One region of the Mesorhizobium sp. Pch-S genome, then DNA from elsewhere that is predicted to be linked to it. Evidence: riboswitches for the same ligand, from Rfam matches in the RefSeq annotation. Region 1 holds a riboswitch; each other region holds the start of a gene.
What was found. Region 1 has a riboswitch for cobalamin ahead of bluB (5,6-dimethylbenzimidazole synthase). Riboswitches for the same ligand answer to the same signal wherever they lie in the genome.
Positions count from the first base shown of each region.

Region 2: it holds a riboswitch for cobalamin, as region 1 does, so the genes downstream of both, C1M53_RS23255 (aromatic ring-hydroxylating dioxygenase subunit alpha) here and bluB (5,6-dimethylbenzimidazole synthase) in region 1, are expected to answer to the same signal.
Region 3: it holds a riboswitch for cobalamin, as region 1 does, so the genes downstream of both, C1M53_RS23215 (DUF1852 domain-containing protein) here and bluB (5,6-dimethylbenzimidazole synthase) in region 1, are expected to answer to the same signal.
Region 4: it holds a riboswitch for cobalamin, as region 1 does, so the genes downstream of both, C1M53_RS24050 (CbtB-domain containing protein) here and bluB (5,6-dimethylbenzimidazole synthase) in region 1, are expected to answer to the same signal.

Region 1 covers NZ_CP029562.1:334,911-338,778, reverse strand. Annotated here, with positions in the region: gene C1M53_RS01555 (MFS transporter) at 1-524, opposite strand, end outside; gene C1M53_RS01550 (TetR/AcrR family transcriptional regulator) at 682-1,296, shown strand; gene bluB (5,6-dimethylbenzimidazole synthase) at 1,301-2,038, opposite strand; cobalamin riboswitch at 2,084-2,272, opposite strand; gene C1M53_RS01540 (histone deacetylase family protein) at 2,386-3,312, shown strand; gene C1M53_RS01535 (exodeoxyribonuclease VII small subunit) at 3,316-3,570, shown strand; gene C1M53_RS01530 (DUF2277 domain-containing protein) at 3,645-3,868, shown strand, end outside.
Region 2 covers NZ_CP029562.1:4,965,539-4,969,406, reverse strand. Annotated here, with positions in the region: gene metH (methionine synthase) at 1-923, shown strand, start outside; cobalamin riboswitch at 991-1,196, shown strand; gene C1M53_RS23255 (aromatic ring-hydroxylating dioxygenase subunit alpha) at 1,311-2,558, shown strand; gene C1M53_RS23250 (hybrid-cluster NAD(P)-dependent oxidoreductase) at 2,569-3,669, shown strand; gene C1M53_RS23245 (hypothetical protein) at 3,666-3,868, shown strand, end outside.
Region 3 covers NZ_CP029562.1:4,957,864-4,961,731, reverse strand. Annotated here, with positions in the region: gene C1M53_RS23225 (hypothetical protein) at 44-430, shown strand; gene C1M53_RS23220 (helix-turn-helix transcriptional regulator) at 554-1,414, shown strand; cobalamin riboswitch at 1,549-1,765, shown strand; gene C1M53_RS23215 (DUF1852 domain-containing protein) at 1,929-2,912, shown strand; gene C1M53_RS23210 (methionine synthase) at 2,939-3,868, shown strand, end outside.
Region 4 covers NZ_CP029562.1:5,145,476-5,149,343, forward strand. Annotated here, with positions in the region: gene C1M53_RS24040 (MFS transporter) at 1-732, shown strand, start outside; gene C1M53_RS24045 (MFS transporter) at 890-2,089, shown strand; cobalamin riboswitch at 2,168-2,361, shown strand; gene C1M53_RS24050 (CbtB-domain containing protein) at 2,395-2,574, shown strand; gene C1M53_RS24055 (CbtA family protein) at 2,592-3,368, shown strand; gene cobU (bifunctional adenosylcobinamide kinase/adenosylcobinamide-phosphate guanylyltransferase) at 3,361-3,868, shown strand, end outside.

The sequences.
Region 1 (3,868 bases):
GCCAGCATGCCGGCTTCCGGGAACAGCGCCACGCTGAGGCCCACCGAAAGCGAGGCGCCGGCAATATAGACCAGTTCATCGGCGACCGACTCGAAGGCAAAGGCCGTGTTGAGCTCAGGACGATCGCGGAATTTTTCCGTCCAGCGCGCACGCACCATGGCCGGCACGCTGGGCATCGCCGCGGCCAGGAACGCCGAGACGAACAGGGTCCAGCTTGGCCAGTCATAATGGGTGGCCGCGAGCAGTGTGAGGAAGGCGATGACCGAGATGATCGTGGTCGGGGCGGCCACGGCGGTCTGGCCGAGCCGGTCGATCCATCGCGAGATCTGCGGGGCGGCAAACGCGTTGGTCAAGGCGAAGGTGGCCGATACGGCGCCGGCCAGCCAGTACTCGCCGCGCGCCTGGGACAGCATCGCGACAATACCGATGGGAGCCATGGCGATAGGCAACCGTGCAAAGAAGGCGGCGGCTGCGAAGCCCTTGGCTCCGGGGACTCTGAAGATTTCACCATAAGGATTGCGCATGGGAGCACTCCTGGAAATTTGAGGGTGCGCCACTTACATACGTGGCGTATGCGAATGAGATAATTGCATACGCCACGTATGTCAATTAATATACGCCGAGTATGTGAAAAATATACGCGGCGTATGTAAAAAGCAGAAGCGGCAAGGGAAAGAACCAATGAGGACAGCCCATAAACCCCGCAGCGAGATGATCGCCGAGACGCGTGCGAAGCTGATTTCTTCCGCGCGACGGGCCTTTGCGACAGTTGGCTATGCGAATGCGTCGATGGATGATTTCACCGCGGACGCGGGGCTGACGCGCGGCGCGCTGTATCATCATTTCGGTGACAAGAAGGGGTTGTTCGAAGCCGTGATCGCCCAGATCGATTGCGAAATGGCGGCGCGTCTCAATGCTGTCTCTGCCAAGGCCGAGACGCGTTGGCAGGGCTTCATGGACGAGAACATCGGCTATGTCGAAATGGCGCTGGATCCGGAAGTCCAGCGCATCGTGCTATGTGATGGGCCCGCTGTCCTTGGTGATCCGGCGCAATGGCCAAACGCCAATGCCTGTATCCTGTCGATAACCAGGAACCTTGCAGCGCTGAAGGAAGAGGGGGTTATCCGCCGCGACATCGATCCCGAAGCGATGGCACGGCTGATCAGCGGCGCCTCGCTCTATGCTGCGCAGTGGATTGCAAACTCCGATGATCCTGCCGCCATCTCGACAAAGGCGGTCAACGCGTTTCGCGCGCTCATGGAAGGTTTGCTGGTGGACGGCAAGACTGCCGTCTGACTTCTCACCCTCTGTTTGCGATCGCGTTGGCCGCGGCTTTCAGCGCATCCTCGCCGACGCCGGCATAGGTCTCGCTCATGACGAGGTCGGAGAGCGGCAGGCGCGAGCCCCAGCCATTGCGTTCGAGGTCAGGTTGGCTGGCGAATTCGGAGACGTGCCCGACACAAAGATAGGCGACCGGCACGACATGATCGGGGATGTCGAGCAGGTCTTTGAGCGCATCGGCGTTCAGGATGCTCACCCAGCCGACGCCGATCCCTTCGGCCCGTGCTGCCAGCCAGAAATTCTGTACCGCGCATACCGTGCTGAAGAGATCCATTTGCGAATTGTGCCAGCGCCCGAGCGGCGAGTTCTCGCTGCGCGAGCGATCGCAGGTGATGCAGAGATTGAGTGGGCTTTCGCAGATGCCTTCGAGCTTGAGCTTGCGGTAGAGCGCCTGCCGATCCTCCGCAATATGCGGCAGTTCTTGGGATCGGGCTGTCAGGAAAAGATCGCGCACCGCCGCGCGCCGTTTCTGGTCGCGGATGACAATGAAGTTCCAGGGTTGCATGAAGCCTACGGACGGCGCGTGGTGCGCGGCCATGAGCAGGCGGGAAAGCACCGCGTCGTCGATCGGATCGGGCCGGAAATGGCTGCGCACGTCGCGGCGTGTGAAGATGGCGCGATAGATGGCTTCTCGCTCAATATCTCCGAAGCCAAAATCTCCGAAGGAACGACATGTGTGATTGCGGACGGCGTTCATCGCGTTTCCCTTGCGATCGAAACAACGTCATCAGCCCGTCCATGCGGATGACCATTCCTGCCTGGCCGGTCTTCTGGCTCGGGTTCGTCCCGCTTGTCGGCGCCTTCCCGTCCGTTTTCACGGACAGTGGCTTTTGCCGAGCGGTCCCCCTTACAGCGTTGGGCACGCCACGGATTTTCACCGTGTTCCCGATTCTCCCGCCTCGCGGCAGGCACCTGACAGTGCGGCGAAACTAGCTGAGTTTGCGAGCAAAGACAGCCCTGATCTCGACGTCGGATGACGCCTTTTCCCCAACAGGCTGTCACCTGTCGCGTGGCCATCATCTCCATTGCTGATAAGGTGCCCCCATGACGACCCGTCTCTACACCCATCCGATTTTCCTGGAACACATCACGCCCACCGGTCATCCGGAGCGGCCGGACCGGCTGCGCGCCATCGAACGGATATTGGATGACGAGGCCTTTGCCGCGCTCGACCGGCAAGAAGCGCCGATGGGCGACGAGTCGACTGTCCTCTATTGTCATCCGAAGGATTTCGTCGAGCGCGTGCGCAAGGCGATCCCGTCAGACGGCATCGCCGTCATCGATTCCGACACGGTGGCGAGTCCGAAAACCTGGCAGGCGGCGCTGACCGCCATTGGCGCCGCCAATGCCGCCGTGGACGACGTTTTCACCGGCAAAGCGGACAATGTCTTCGTGGCCGCGCGTCCGCCGGGCCACCATGCCGAGAAAACCACCGCCATGGGTTTCTGCCTGTTCAACACGGCCGCGATCGCCGCTCGCTACGCGCAGGAAAAACACGGCGTCGAGCGTGTCGCCATCGTCGACTGGGACGTGCATCACGGCAACGGCACGCAGGACATCTTCTGGGACGACCCGTCAGTGCTGTATTGCTCGACGCATCAGATGCCGCTTTATCCGGGCACCGGTGCCAGAAACGAGACCGGTGCCGGCAACATCGTCAACGCGCCGCTGGCGCCGGCGACGGGCAGCGATATCTTTCGTGAGGCATTCAACACGCGTGTCCTGCCGGCGATCGATTCCTTCGCCCCGGACCTCGTCATCATCTCGGCCGGTTTCGATGCGCACCATCGCGACCCGTTGGCCGAGATCAACCTTGTCGAGGATGATTTCGACTGGGCGACCGGGCAGTTGATGGATCGCGCCCGCCGTCATAGTTCAAACAGGCTGGTCAGCTTGCTGGAAGGCGGCTACGACCTGCACGGATTGGCATTTTCGGTCGCAGCGCATGTCGGCCGCCTGATGAAAGGATGAGCCATGGCTGAGGAAGCGAACCAGGACGTCAAGGCGATGAGCTTCGAGCAGGCGCTGGATGCGCTGGAGAAGATCGTCGACGATCTCGAACGCGGCGACGTGCCGCTCGACCAGTCTATCCGTATCTATGAACGGGGCGAGGCGCTCAAGGCGCATTGCGATCGCCTGCTCAAGGCTGCCGAGGACAAGGTGGAGAAGATCAGGCTCGCCCGCGACGGCAAGCCTGTCGGCACCGAACCACTGGACGGGGAACAATAGTTAGGGCGGAATACCGAGCGCATTCCGCTCAAACGGGGCAGGGACAACACCGGGCATATCAAAGGGAGATATCCATGTGTCGTAACATCAAGCCGCTCTTCAACTTCGAACCGCCGGCGACGGATACCGAAATTCACGAGGCGGCGCTGCAGTTCGTGCGCAAGATCAGCGGCTCCAACAAGCCTTCCATGCGCAACAAGGAAGCCTTCGACCACGCGGTGCGGAGCATTGCCAATGCAGCGCACGACCTGCTTGTCGTCCTTGAGACCACACAGCCACCGCGCAATCGCGAGGAAGT
Region 2 (3,868 bases), 2.0 Mb from region 1:
GAACCCGGGTGTTCGAAAGCTGGGACCTGGCCGAACTCGCCCGCTACATCGACTGGACGCCCTTCTTCCAGACCTGGGAACTGAAGGGGCGCTATCCCAGGATCCTCGAGGACGAAAAGCAGGGGCCGGCGGCGCGGCAATTGTTCGACGACGCGCAGGCGATGCTGAAGAAGATCATCGACGAGAAGTGGTTCGCGCCGAAAGCCATTCTCGGCTTCTGGCCCGCCAACACGACAGGCGATGATATCCAGCTGTTTGCCGACGAGGCCCGGGACAGCGAGCTCGCCACCTTCTTCACGCTGCGCCAGCAGCTGAGCAAGCGCGACGGCAAACCGAATGTCGCGCTCTCGGATTTCGTGGCACCGCTGGACAGCGGCAAGCCGGACTATATCGGTGGTTTCGTGGTGACGGCGGGCATCGAGGAAGTGGCCATCGCCGAACGCTTTGAGCGCGCCAACGACGATTACAATTCGATCCTGGTCAAGGCACTGGCGGACCGTTTCGCCGAGGCCTTTGCCGAGCGCCTGCACGAGAAGGTGCGCAAGGAATATTGGGGTTATGCACCCGACGAGAACCTCGCGCCGGACGACCTGATCGGCGAGCCCTACCAGGGCATCCGCCCGGCCCCCGGCTATCCGGCCCAACCGGACCATACCGAGAAGGTGACGTTGTTCGATCTGCTGCAGGCGGAGGAGCGGATTGGGGTGCGCCTGACCGAGAGCATGGCGATGTGGCCCGGCTCGTCGGTTTCCGGCCTCTACCTCGCGCATCCCGAGAGCTATTATTTCGGCGTCGCCAAGGTCGAACGTGACCAGGTCGAGGACTATGCCAGGCGCAAGGACATGAGTGTCGCGGATGTCGAGCGCTGGCTTGGGCCGATCCTCAACTATGTGCCCTCGCCTCTTGCCGAGGCCGCCGAGTAATTCCGGCCTGTCGTCTTTGCACTGCGCCGATGTCGCTTTCGTCATCGCACCGGCGCGGCGTCCGTGATCAGATCGGCACGTTCAAGGTGCTCTCCGGCGAACCCCGCCGGAGGGATAATTGGGAAGCCGGTTTGACGCCGGCGCTGCCCCCGCAACGGTAGCGAAGCTTCTGTCTCGACGACAGACCACTGGGCGAAAGCCTGGGAAGGTGTCGAGACGGTCCACAAGGACAGCTTCGGAGCCCGGAAACCAGCCCTGGACTTTTTGGAACTCGACTGATCGCGGTGGGCGGTCAAGAGGCAGAAAGCCGTGCGCCGGTCAAAGACCGTCCAACATGGCCATCTACCCTCCATCACCACCAGTTCAGTCCTTTGACGAGGACAGGACATGGACGCACGTCATGAAATGCTGAAGCTCATCCGCGCGAGGCGCGATGGCTTCTCGCTGGAACAGCCCTTCTACACCGATCCGGATTTCTTCAAGCTCGACATGGAGCTGATCTGGTACCGCGACTGGCTGTTCGTCGGACATGATTGCGAGATCGCCAAGCCGGGCAGTTTCTTCACCGTCCAGATCGGCGCCTACCCGATCGTTCTGGTGCGTGACCGCGAGAACAAGATCCGCGCCTTCCACAATTCCTGCCGCCATCGCGGCAGCCGCGTCTGCACCGTCGACAAAGGCACCTCTGCCCGTCTGGTCTGCCCCTACCATCAGTGGACCTACGACCTCGACGGCAAGCTTCTGTTCGCCCGGCAGATGGCCGAAGGCTTCGACCGCAACGACTACGGGCTGAAGCCGGTCGCCTGCGAAAGCGCCGGCGGCTACATCTTCGTCTGCCTGGCCGACCAGCCGGCGGACTTCGCTCCCTTCCGCCAGATGATGGAGCCCTACTTCCTGCCGCATCGCCTGGCCGACGCCAAGATCGCCTTCGAAAGCACGATCGTCGAAAAGGGCAACTGGAAGCTGGTCTGGGAAAACAACCGCGAATGCTACCATTGCGCGGGTAACCATCCGGAGCTCTGCAAGACCTTCCCTGAAGCGCCGACCGTGACCGGCGTCAACGGTGTCGAGGATGACCCCGAGTTGCTGGAACACTGGGCACGCTGCGAAGCCGACGGGCTGCCTTCGCGCTTCGTCATCGATACGGCCGGTCAGTACCGCACGACACGGGCGCCACTGCTTCCACATGCGGTGAGCTACACCATGACCGGCCAGCGCGCCGTGCAGCGCAACCTGTCCGACGGTGTCGCCACCGACCGCATCGGCACCCTGATGCTCTACCACTATCCGACGACCTGGAACCACATACTGGGCGATCACGCGGTGACGTTCCGCGTTCTCCCGATCAGCGCCACCGAGACGGCGGTGACCACCAAATGGCTGGTGCACAAGGATGCCGTGGAAGGCGTCGACTACGACCTGCAGAACCTGATCCACGTCTGGACGCTGACCAATGACGAGGATCGCCGCATCGTCGAGGAGAACGCGTTCGGTATCAACTCGCCGGCCTACCAGCCGGGCCCGTATTCCGAATTGCATGAAGGCGGCGTGATCCAGTTCGTCGAATGGTATGCGCGCTTCATGGAGCCCCGGCTCACCGAGGGCGAAAGACCAGCGCTGCGCAGCGTCGCTTGAGGCCGCTCCAATGAACGCCGTTACGAGCATCCACCTCTATCGCCATCTCGACGAGATGGTGCCATGGGACGATCGCCTGCAGGTGCTGGAAGTGGCCGGCATCACCGACGAAGCGCCTGACGTGAAGACCTTCACCTTCCGCTCGGATGCGCAGACCTGGTTCCGCTACAAGCCGGGCCAGTTCATCACGCTGGAGTTGCCGACAGCCGACGGTCCGCTGATGCGCACCTATACGCTGGCCTCGTCCCCGTCGCGACCGCTCTCGATCTCCATAACCGTCAAGGCGCAGGCCGGCAGCATCGGCACGCGTTGGATGTTCGACAATCTCAAGCGCGGGTCGCGCATCAAGGCGCGCGGCCCGGCGGGCGATTTCTCGCACCACAACCATGCCGCAGCGAAGTATCTTTTCATTTCGGCGGGCTCCGGCATCACGCCGATGATGTCGATGCTGCGCTGGCTGAACGACTGCGCACCATGGACGGACATCGCCTTCGTCAACTGCGCCCGGCGGCCGGAAGAGATCATCTTCCGCAAGGAACTGGAGCTGCTCGGCGCCAACATGCCCGGCCTGTCGCTCGGTTTCATGATCGAGGAGCGGTCGAGCCGCGAAAGCTGGTTCGGCCATATGGGACGGATCGATGCCGTCAGGTTGCCGCTTTTGTCACCCGACTTCCACGAACGCGAGGTGTTCTGCTGCGGACCGGATCCGTTCATGCGCGCCGTGCGCACCATGCTGGAAGCCACCGGCTTCGACATGGCCCACTATCATCAGGAGAGTTTCGGCGCTCCGCCAGTGGAGGTGCCATCACCGGGAGCGGCGGAGGCGAACCCTGCACAACCTGCCGAGGCGGCACTCCCGGTCCGCTTCGCCAGTTCCGATGTCGATGGGCACTGTGTCCCCGGTCAGACAGTGCTTCAGGCCGCGCGTGCCAGCGGCGTTCGCATCTCGGCGGCCTGCGAGTTCGGCCTGTGCGGCACCTGTCGTGTCCGGAAGGTCTCGGGCAACGTGGAGATGAACCACAACGGCGGCATCCTCGATGAGGAGATCGCTGACGGCTACATCCTCGCCTGCTGCTCGAAACCGCTCACTCCACTGGAGATCGAGGCATGACCACCCGCGACGACGAAAAAATGGTCGCGACGCGACCGCATAAGGTCGACGCCAAGACGATGGCAGCGATCTCGCCGCTGCCGCCGCCGGAAGAAGTCTTTGCCGACTGGCTGATGTCCGTGCCGCCAGGCATCTGTCTCGAGATTGCCGCGCAACGACAGATCGAGCTGATCGATCGTCGTGGGTCACTCCACCCGGG
Region 3 (3,868 bases), 2.0 Mb from region 1:
GCAGGTCCGCCGATCGACCTGGTCAGCTGAAGGAAACAGATCAATGTTCCTGGACGATACGCGCTTCCCGCTTGTCTTCGCGCGGGAGGAAGGACAATCGCCTGCCTCGATCCTCGCCGAACTCGAAGGGCTTCTGGACCGGCAGGCGCCGTTCGTCCTGATCACCGATCACGCACCGGACGACCATCACGCGGAAACAGCCGAGGAGCGCAGGGAAAAGGCCCTGTTCTTCAAGCGGACAAAGGATCGTTTCAGGAAGTACTGCCGTGCCATGATCGTGATCGAGGGCAAGAAACCCACCAGCGCGGCGGTGCGGCTGGCGGCGGTGACCGCGAGCAAGGCGTTCGGCTTCTCCGTTCTTTTTGAGACGGACGAGAGGCGAGCGGCAGCCAGAGGCATGCTTGTGCTGCTCGAGGCGCGTGCCGGATGATAGGCTCCCTGAGCCTCGATGACATGCCGCACAGGTTTGGGATACGCTGTCGGCTTGGCTGACCCGGATCGGGAGAAGCAGGTGGATTTTCCGCGAATACAGGGCTTCAGACACGTGGATGATGTGCCACGCCCCGTCTTCAGCCTGATCACCGAAACGACTTTCGTCGGCGAGACGGAGCCCCACCATCACGACAAGGCGCAGCTGATGTGTGTCATCAGCGGCGTGCTGACGATGCGGGCCGCCGGCGGGCTCTGGACCGTCCCGCCGCATTGCGCCATGTGGATACCGGGCGATGTCTCCCATGCCGGCCGGGTCGCGGGACATATCAAGATCCTCAACCTCTACATCGATGCTGACCTGGCCGCTTCGCTCGACCAGGATTGCGGCATCCTGTTCGTCCAGCCTTTCCTGCACGAGCTCATCCTGCGGTTCGACTGCGAGATGCCATCGGCCGCAATGGGCCGCGAGCGCGAGGGAAGGCTCATCGCCGTGCTGCTCGACGAACTGGCGACCGCAACGCTGGAACCGATCCATCTGCCCATGCCGAACGACAGGAGGCTTCTGCGGCTGACCAAGGCGATGATCGAGCATCCGGACCAGCGCTTCACGATCGACGAGTGGGGCGCCCGCGTCGGCGCCAGCAACAGGACGTTGAGCCGGCTGTTCCAGCGGGAAACCGGCATGTCGTTCGTTCGCTGGCGCCAACAGCTTCATATCGGCCTGGCGTTGCAGCGTCTTGGCGAGGGCCAATCGGTCACCAACATCGCCGGCGATCTCGGCTATGACAGCGTCAGCGCATTCATCTCCATGTTCAAGCGCATGTTGGGAACAACCCCGGCACGCTATTTCGAGGAGCTTGCCACAGGCATCCCCGAGGGAAACACGCGCAGGACGCTTGCCCGCGGCGAAGCGGTTGGCCGCGACGCCGCAGAGGCTGAGGCAGCGCCGAACATCATCCCGCTGAAGAAACGACCGGCGTGACGTGATGCTGCGTGCAACTGCACGACAAGCAGGATGGAACCGGGACATGCCGGAGCCGCGAAATCCGACGCTGACGCACGCGATAAAGATATAAACATTTCTTTATGCGCTATTGACTTCATCTGACAATTGCAGGAAGGTGCAGGCGTCTAGGTTCCCCGGTCGTTGCGTGCAACGCGCCGGGGCTAAGAGGGAAGTCGGTGCCCCGTCATATTCGGGAAAGCCGAAGCTGCCCCCGCAACTGTAAGCGGTGAGCTGACGTCCAGAATGTCACTGGGGTGAAACCCTGGGAAGACGGACAGAAGCGATGACCCGCGAGCCAGGAGACCTGCCTTGGCGAAACAACGTCCACGGGCGGGGTGTCCCGGTGTGCCGTAGCGGAGGCCGCGTAGCGGACCGCCTTGCTATGTGTCCGCTGACCCATGCCCCCAACTCATTGGGGTAAGTCGTGTCTCAACCCAAAATTCAAGTCGCCACTCCCCGCATGGCCCTTGTCGCTCGCCGGCAGGTCACAATTAGTGACGACTTTACGTTTCGCCTCAAGAGTATTCGTTTCGACGAGGATTATCGCCCATCGGACAATACGCGTATCACGACCAATTTCGCCAATCTGGCCCGAGGGGAGAACCGCCAGGAAAACCTGCGCAATGCCTTGAGGATGATCGACAATCGTTTCAATGCCCTGGCGCATTGGGACAACCCCAAGGGCGATCGTTATTCTGTCGAACTCGACATCATTTCGGTTGAGATGATTATTGGCGCCGAAGGCAACAACAATGCCTTCCCGATAATTGAAATATTGAAAACAAACATCGTTGACCGAAAGACGAACGAGCGGATCCAAGGCATTGTGGGGAACAATTTCTCCTCCTACGTGCGAGACTACGACTTCAGCGTATTGCTGCCGGAGCACAACAAGAACCGCCCGGAATTCAGCATGCCGGAAAATTTCGGAGATCTGCATGGAAACCTGTTCAGAAGCTTCCTGAGCTCAGATGCCTACAAGAAGCATTTTTCCAAACCTCCGGTCATATGTCTGAGCGCTTCAAGCAGCAAGACATATCACCGCACCAAAAATCAGCACCCTGTATTGGGCGTTGAGTACCGGCAAGATGAATTGTCTTCGACGGACCACTACTTTCAGAAAATGGGAATGCAGGTCCGCTATTTTATGCCATCGAATAGCGTAGCGCCTCTGGCTTTCTATTTTATCGGCGACCTGCTTGCAGAATACACCAATCTTGAGCTGATCGGCACCATCAGTACGATGGAGACTTTTCAGAAGATCTATCGACCCGAGATCTACAACGCCAACTCGTCGGCAGGGGCGTGCTACCAGCCAAGTCTGAAACACCAGGATTATTCATTGACCCGCATCGTCTACGATCGGGAAGAGCGTAGCCGGCTGGCGATCGAGCAGGGAAAGTTCGCCGAGGAGCACTTCATCAAACCATACAAGTCCATCCTCGAGCAGTGGTCCGTCAATCACGTTCGCTGACCAACCAAAAGACAAGGCTGCCTATCATGAAAACACTGTTGCCCACGTCTACCGCCGGCAGCTTGCCAAAACCCTCGTGGCTTGCCCAGCCGGAGAAACTCTGGTCACCCTGGAAACTGCAGGATGAGGAGTTGATCGAAGGCAAGCAGGACGCTTTGCGTTTGTCCCTCGACGATCAGCGACAGGCAGGCATCGATATCGTCAGCGACGGCGAGCAGACGCGCCAGCATTTCGTCACGACGTTCATCGAGCACCTGGACGGGGTTGATTTCGAAAAACGCGAGACCGTCAGAATTCGGGATCGCTATGATGCGAGCGTCCCGACAGTCGTCGGCGCGGTGTCGCGCCAAAAGCCGGTTTTCGTTGAAGACGCCAAGTTCCTGCGCCGGCAGACCAAGCAGCCTATCAAATGGGCTCTGCCGGGTCCGATGACCATGATCGATACGCTTTTTGACAATCACTATAAGAGCCGAGAAAAACTGGCCTGGGAATTCGCCAAGATCCTCAATCAGGAAGCCAGGGAACTGGAGACTGCCGGCGTCGATATCATCCAGTTCGATGAGCCCGCATTCAATGTGTTCTTTGACGAGGTGAACGATTGGGGAGTTGCCACCCTGGAAAAGGCAATCGAAGGGCTCAAGTGCGAAACTGCCGTTCATATCTGCTACGGGTATGGCATCAAGGCCAACACAGACTGGAAGAAGACTCTCGGGTCGGAATGGCGGCAATATGAGGAATCTTTCCCCAAGCTGCAGAAATCCAGCATCGGCATGATCTCCCTGGAATGCCACAACTCTCACGTTCCAATGGATCTCATCGAACTTGTTCGCGGAAAGAAAGTGATGGTCGGGGCCATCGACGTGGCAAGCGATGTCATTGAGACGCCGGAGGAGGTGGCCGGTACTCTGCGAAGAGCACTTCAGTTTGTCGATGCCGACAAACTGTGCCCCTGCACC
Region 4 (3,868 bases), 1.8 Mb from region 1:
GGAGGGACGCTGGATGAATTCCTGGGGTGGCGAACGATCTTTGTCGTTCTTGCGGCCTTTGGCGCAATTATCCTGTCTTTATCGAAACGAGAATTGAGCGAAACAGCCTCTCCTGTCAGGCGGGGCGGGACCTATCTCGGCGCATATGCACGGCTGCTGAGCTCCGCCGGTTTCTGGGCGTACGTACTCGTAATGGCGCCTTCGTCAGGGATACTCTACATTTTCCTGGCCGGCGCACCTCTGGCGGTTGGTGGATCGAGCGCGACGCTTGGCCTGTTCATGGGGATGGTTCCCGCGGGTTTTATCTGTGGCAGTTTTCTGACCGGCCGTTACGGCTCAAAGGTGCCCCGGGCCACGTTGCTCATCGCTGCTCGCTTGCTGACCTGTGTCGGGCTCCTGTTTGGCCTGCTCCTGTACGGGGTCGATATGACGCATCCGTTGGCCTTCTTCGGCCCATGCATGTTCATTGGCCTTGGCAACGGGCTGACATTGCCCGCTGCCAATATGGGCGTCATGTCCAGCCACAAGGACATGGCGGGCACTGCCGCGGGATTGGCGGCGGCAATGTCGATTGGTGGGGCCGCACTGATCGTTGCTGTTGCCGGGCAGTTCCTCAACCGACCGGCAACTGTCGGTACGATTTTGAGCGCGATGCTGATCGTCGCGGCGATGGCCCTGGCAGCCGCGGTTGTCGTGGCTTTTGTCGATCCCGCCTCGCGAAGAACGAACTGATCGACCCCGCAGGCTTGATGCGTGGGCCTGCCGTTGTGCCAGCCGACGAAAAGTGGTTGGCCGGCTTCGCAATCCGGCGCGAGCACGTCGGTTTCCTGCTACCGGCCCGGCCATTGGCGACGCAAGTTTCCCTTTGCGAGTCGTTAGTTGGGAATTCATGTCCACGCATGTCCGCCATCCGATCTGGCTACCGGCGGTTCCGCCGGCGGATGCGCGCACCTTTGCCTCGCTTTACGCCATCGAATCCGCTGCGCGTGCCACGGTCGCCTCGGTCATCCCGATCCAGGCCTATGAGATCCTGAAGAACGAGCAGACGGTCTCGATCCTCTATACGATCGTGTCGCTGCTGGGTCTTTCGGTTACGTTGTTCATGCCCATGCTGATCCATCGCTTCGCGCGCAGATGGGTCTACACGGCCGGCGCGCTGCTGCTTGGGATCGGCTCGCTGTTCTTCGTCACCCATTCGCTGCCGGGCCAGATTATCGGCATGCTCTGCAGGGTGATGGGCGCAAGCGCGCTGTCGATCACGCTCAACCTCTACATCATGGATCATATCCGCAAGACCGACCTCATGCAGGCAGAGTCGCTGCGCATGGCATGGTCGATGATCGCCTGGACCAGCGGCCCGACGCTCGGTATCTTCCTCTATACGCGTTACGGCATCTACGCCGCGCACGGAGCCGTGGCTGTTTTCGCGCTCTGCCTGCTTGCGCTGTTCTGGTACTACCGGCTTGGCGACAATCCGATGATCGTGCCGGGCAAGAGCCGCCCCATCAATCCGTTCGCCAATATCGGGCGCTTCGTCAGCCAGCCTCGTTTGCGGCTCGCCTGGCTCATCGCGTTCGGCCGTTCCTGCTACTGGACGACGTTCTTTGTGTACGGTCCGCTGTTCATGGTCATCACCGGGCAAGGTGAACTCGCCGGCGGCCTGCTGGTTTCGGCTGGCAACGCTCTCCTCTTTGCTGCCATTTTCTGGGGCAGGGCAGGCAAGCGCTACGGCGCGCGCAACGTAATGACGCTGGCCTTTGTCGGGATGGCGGTGTCGCTGTGGCTTGCCGGCGCCATCGGCGAACTGATTCCGCTAGCCACCGCCGGTCTGCTCCTGGTCGGCGCCTTGTTCACCATCGCGCTCGATGCCATCGGTTCCACGGCGTTCATGCGATCGGTGCGCGCCTATGAGCGGCCACAGATGGCCGCTGTCTACCGCACCTATCTCGATTTCTCGGAGCTGACGCCGCCCCTGGTCTATTCGCTGGTGCTGGCTTTCTTCGGCCTGGGATCGGTTTTTGCCACCCTTGGCTGTCTTGCTGCTGTCTGCGCCGTTGTTACCTGGCTGTATCTGCCGAAATCGATGTAGGACGCCAACCGATCGTCAATGACGCTGATGCGTCTGGCGATGGCGGAATTTGGTTTGCCGGACGCCACGATTCTTTCTATAGTTCCAGCCGTCGTCGGTCCCTTCGGGACCAAGAGGGAATACGGTGGGGAGGGGGAAACCATCCGAAGCCGTGGCTGCCCCCGCAACTGTGAGCGGTAGTCCTCTCCAATGCCACTGAGGTTCGCCTCGGGAAGGTGGGGAAGGGCGCTGATCCGCAAGCCAGGAGACCTGCCGGCGACGGCAATGACGGTAATGCCCTCGGGTGGAGGGCGAAAGGACAGACCATGAATACCGCTTCCGTTTCTCTCGGCGCTTCGACCTCTTCGCAGTCGCGCTTCCTGCAGCTGGCAATGGCTGGCCTGCTCGGCATCTTCGTCATCGGCTTCACCGGCTTCTCGCATATCGAGGCCGTGCACAACGCTGCCCACGACGCCCGCCACTCGATGGCGTTCCCCTGCCACTAACCCAGGGGGAACCCACCATGTCTGTTTTTCGCAACGTCGTGTTCGTCGCGGCGATCGCTGGCCTTTTGGCCGGCATCGTTCTCGCCTGCCTGCAGGCCTACGCCACCGTTCCGCTGATCCTGAAGGCGGAAGTGTATGAACAGGCCGCCGGCGGCCATGAGCATACGGCTGCGCCTGTCGCTCCCGCTGCCGATGCGGGCACCAATGCAATGAGTTCGGCTGCGCCGGCTCCCGCAGCTGCTCCGGCGGAGGAAGAGGAAGGCTGGGCACCCGCCGACGGTGTCGAGCGGTTCTCGTTCAACGTGCTCTCCAATGTCGTCACCGGTATCGGCTTCGCGCTGATCCTTGTTGCCTTCTCGGAATTCGCGGGTGGTATCGGCAATTGGCGCCAGGGCGTGTTCTGGGGACTTGCGGGTTTTGCCGTGTTTACATTGGCGCCAGGCCTCGGGCTGCCGCCCGAACTGCCGGCTATGCCTGCGGCCGATCTTATCCCCAGGCAGGCCTGGTGGATTTCCACCGTCGTCGCGACGGCCATCGGCCTTGCGCTGATCGCTTTTCGCCGGTCCCTGCCGCTCACGGTACTCGCCATCGTGCTGATCGTCGCCCCGCACGTCGTTGGCGCACCGCAGCCGGCAAGCTATGACACGCCGATCCCGGAAGGCCTGCATCACCAGTTCGTGGTGGCGGTCACACTGACCAACCTGGTGTTCTGGGTTGTTCTGGGAGCGGTCGTCGGCGTCGTGCGTGGCCGCTTCACCGGGCAGGCTTCGAGCCTTCGCGACAGCTTTGCCTGATCGCCTGACCTTCATCATCGGCGGTGCGCGCTCCGGCAAGAGCGCGCATGCCGAAAAGCTGGTTACCGCTTTGCCGGCGCCCTGGACCTATATCGCGACCGCACAGGCGTATGACGATGAAATGCGCGAACGCATCGCGCATCATCGTGCTCGACGCGGTGAAGGCTGGGAAACGGCGGATGCACCACTCGACCTTGTCGGATTGCTGGCGCGCCTGCCGGACGGGCGACCGGTGCTGCTCGATTGCCTTACGCTCTGGCTCACCAATCACATGCTGGCCGAGCATGATGTCGAGGCCGAATGCGCCAGACTGACAGCTCTGTTATCGAAACCGCGCGGTCCATGGTTCGTGGTGTCCAATGAAGTCGGCCTTGGCATCGTGCCGGACAATGCGCTGGCGCGTCGCTTCCGTGACGCTGCCGGGCGTCTCAACCAGCAAGTCGCGGCGGTTGCCGACGATGTGGTGCTGACCGTTGCCGGCCTGCCGCTCAGGGTGAAAT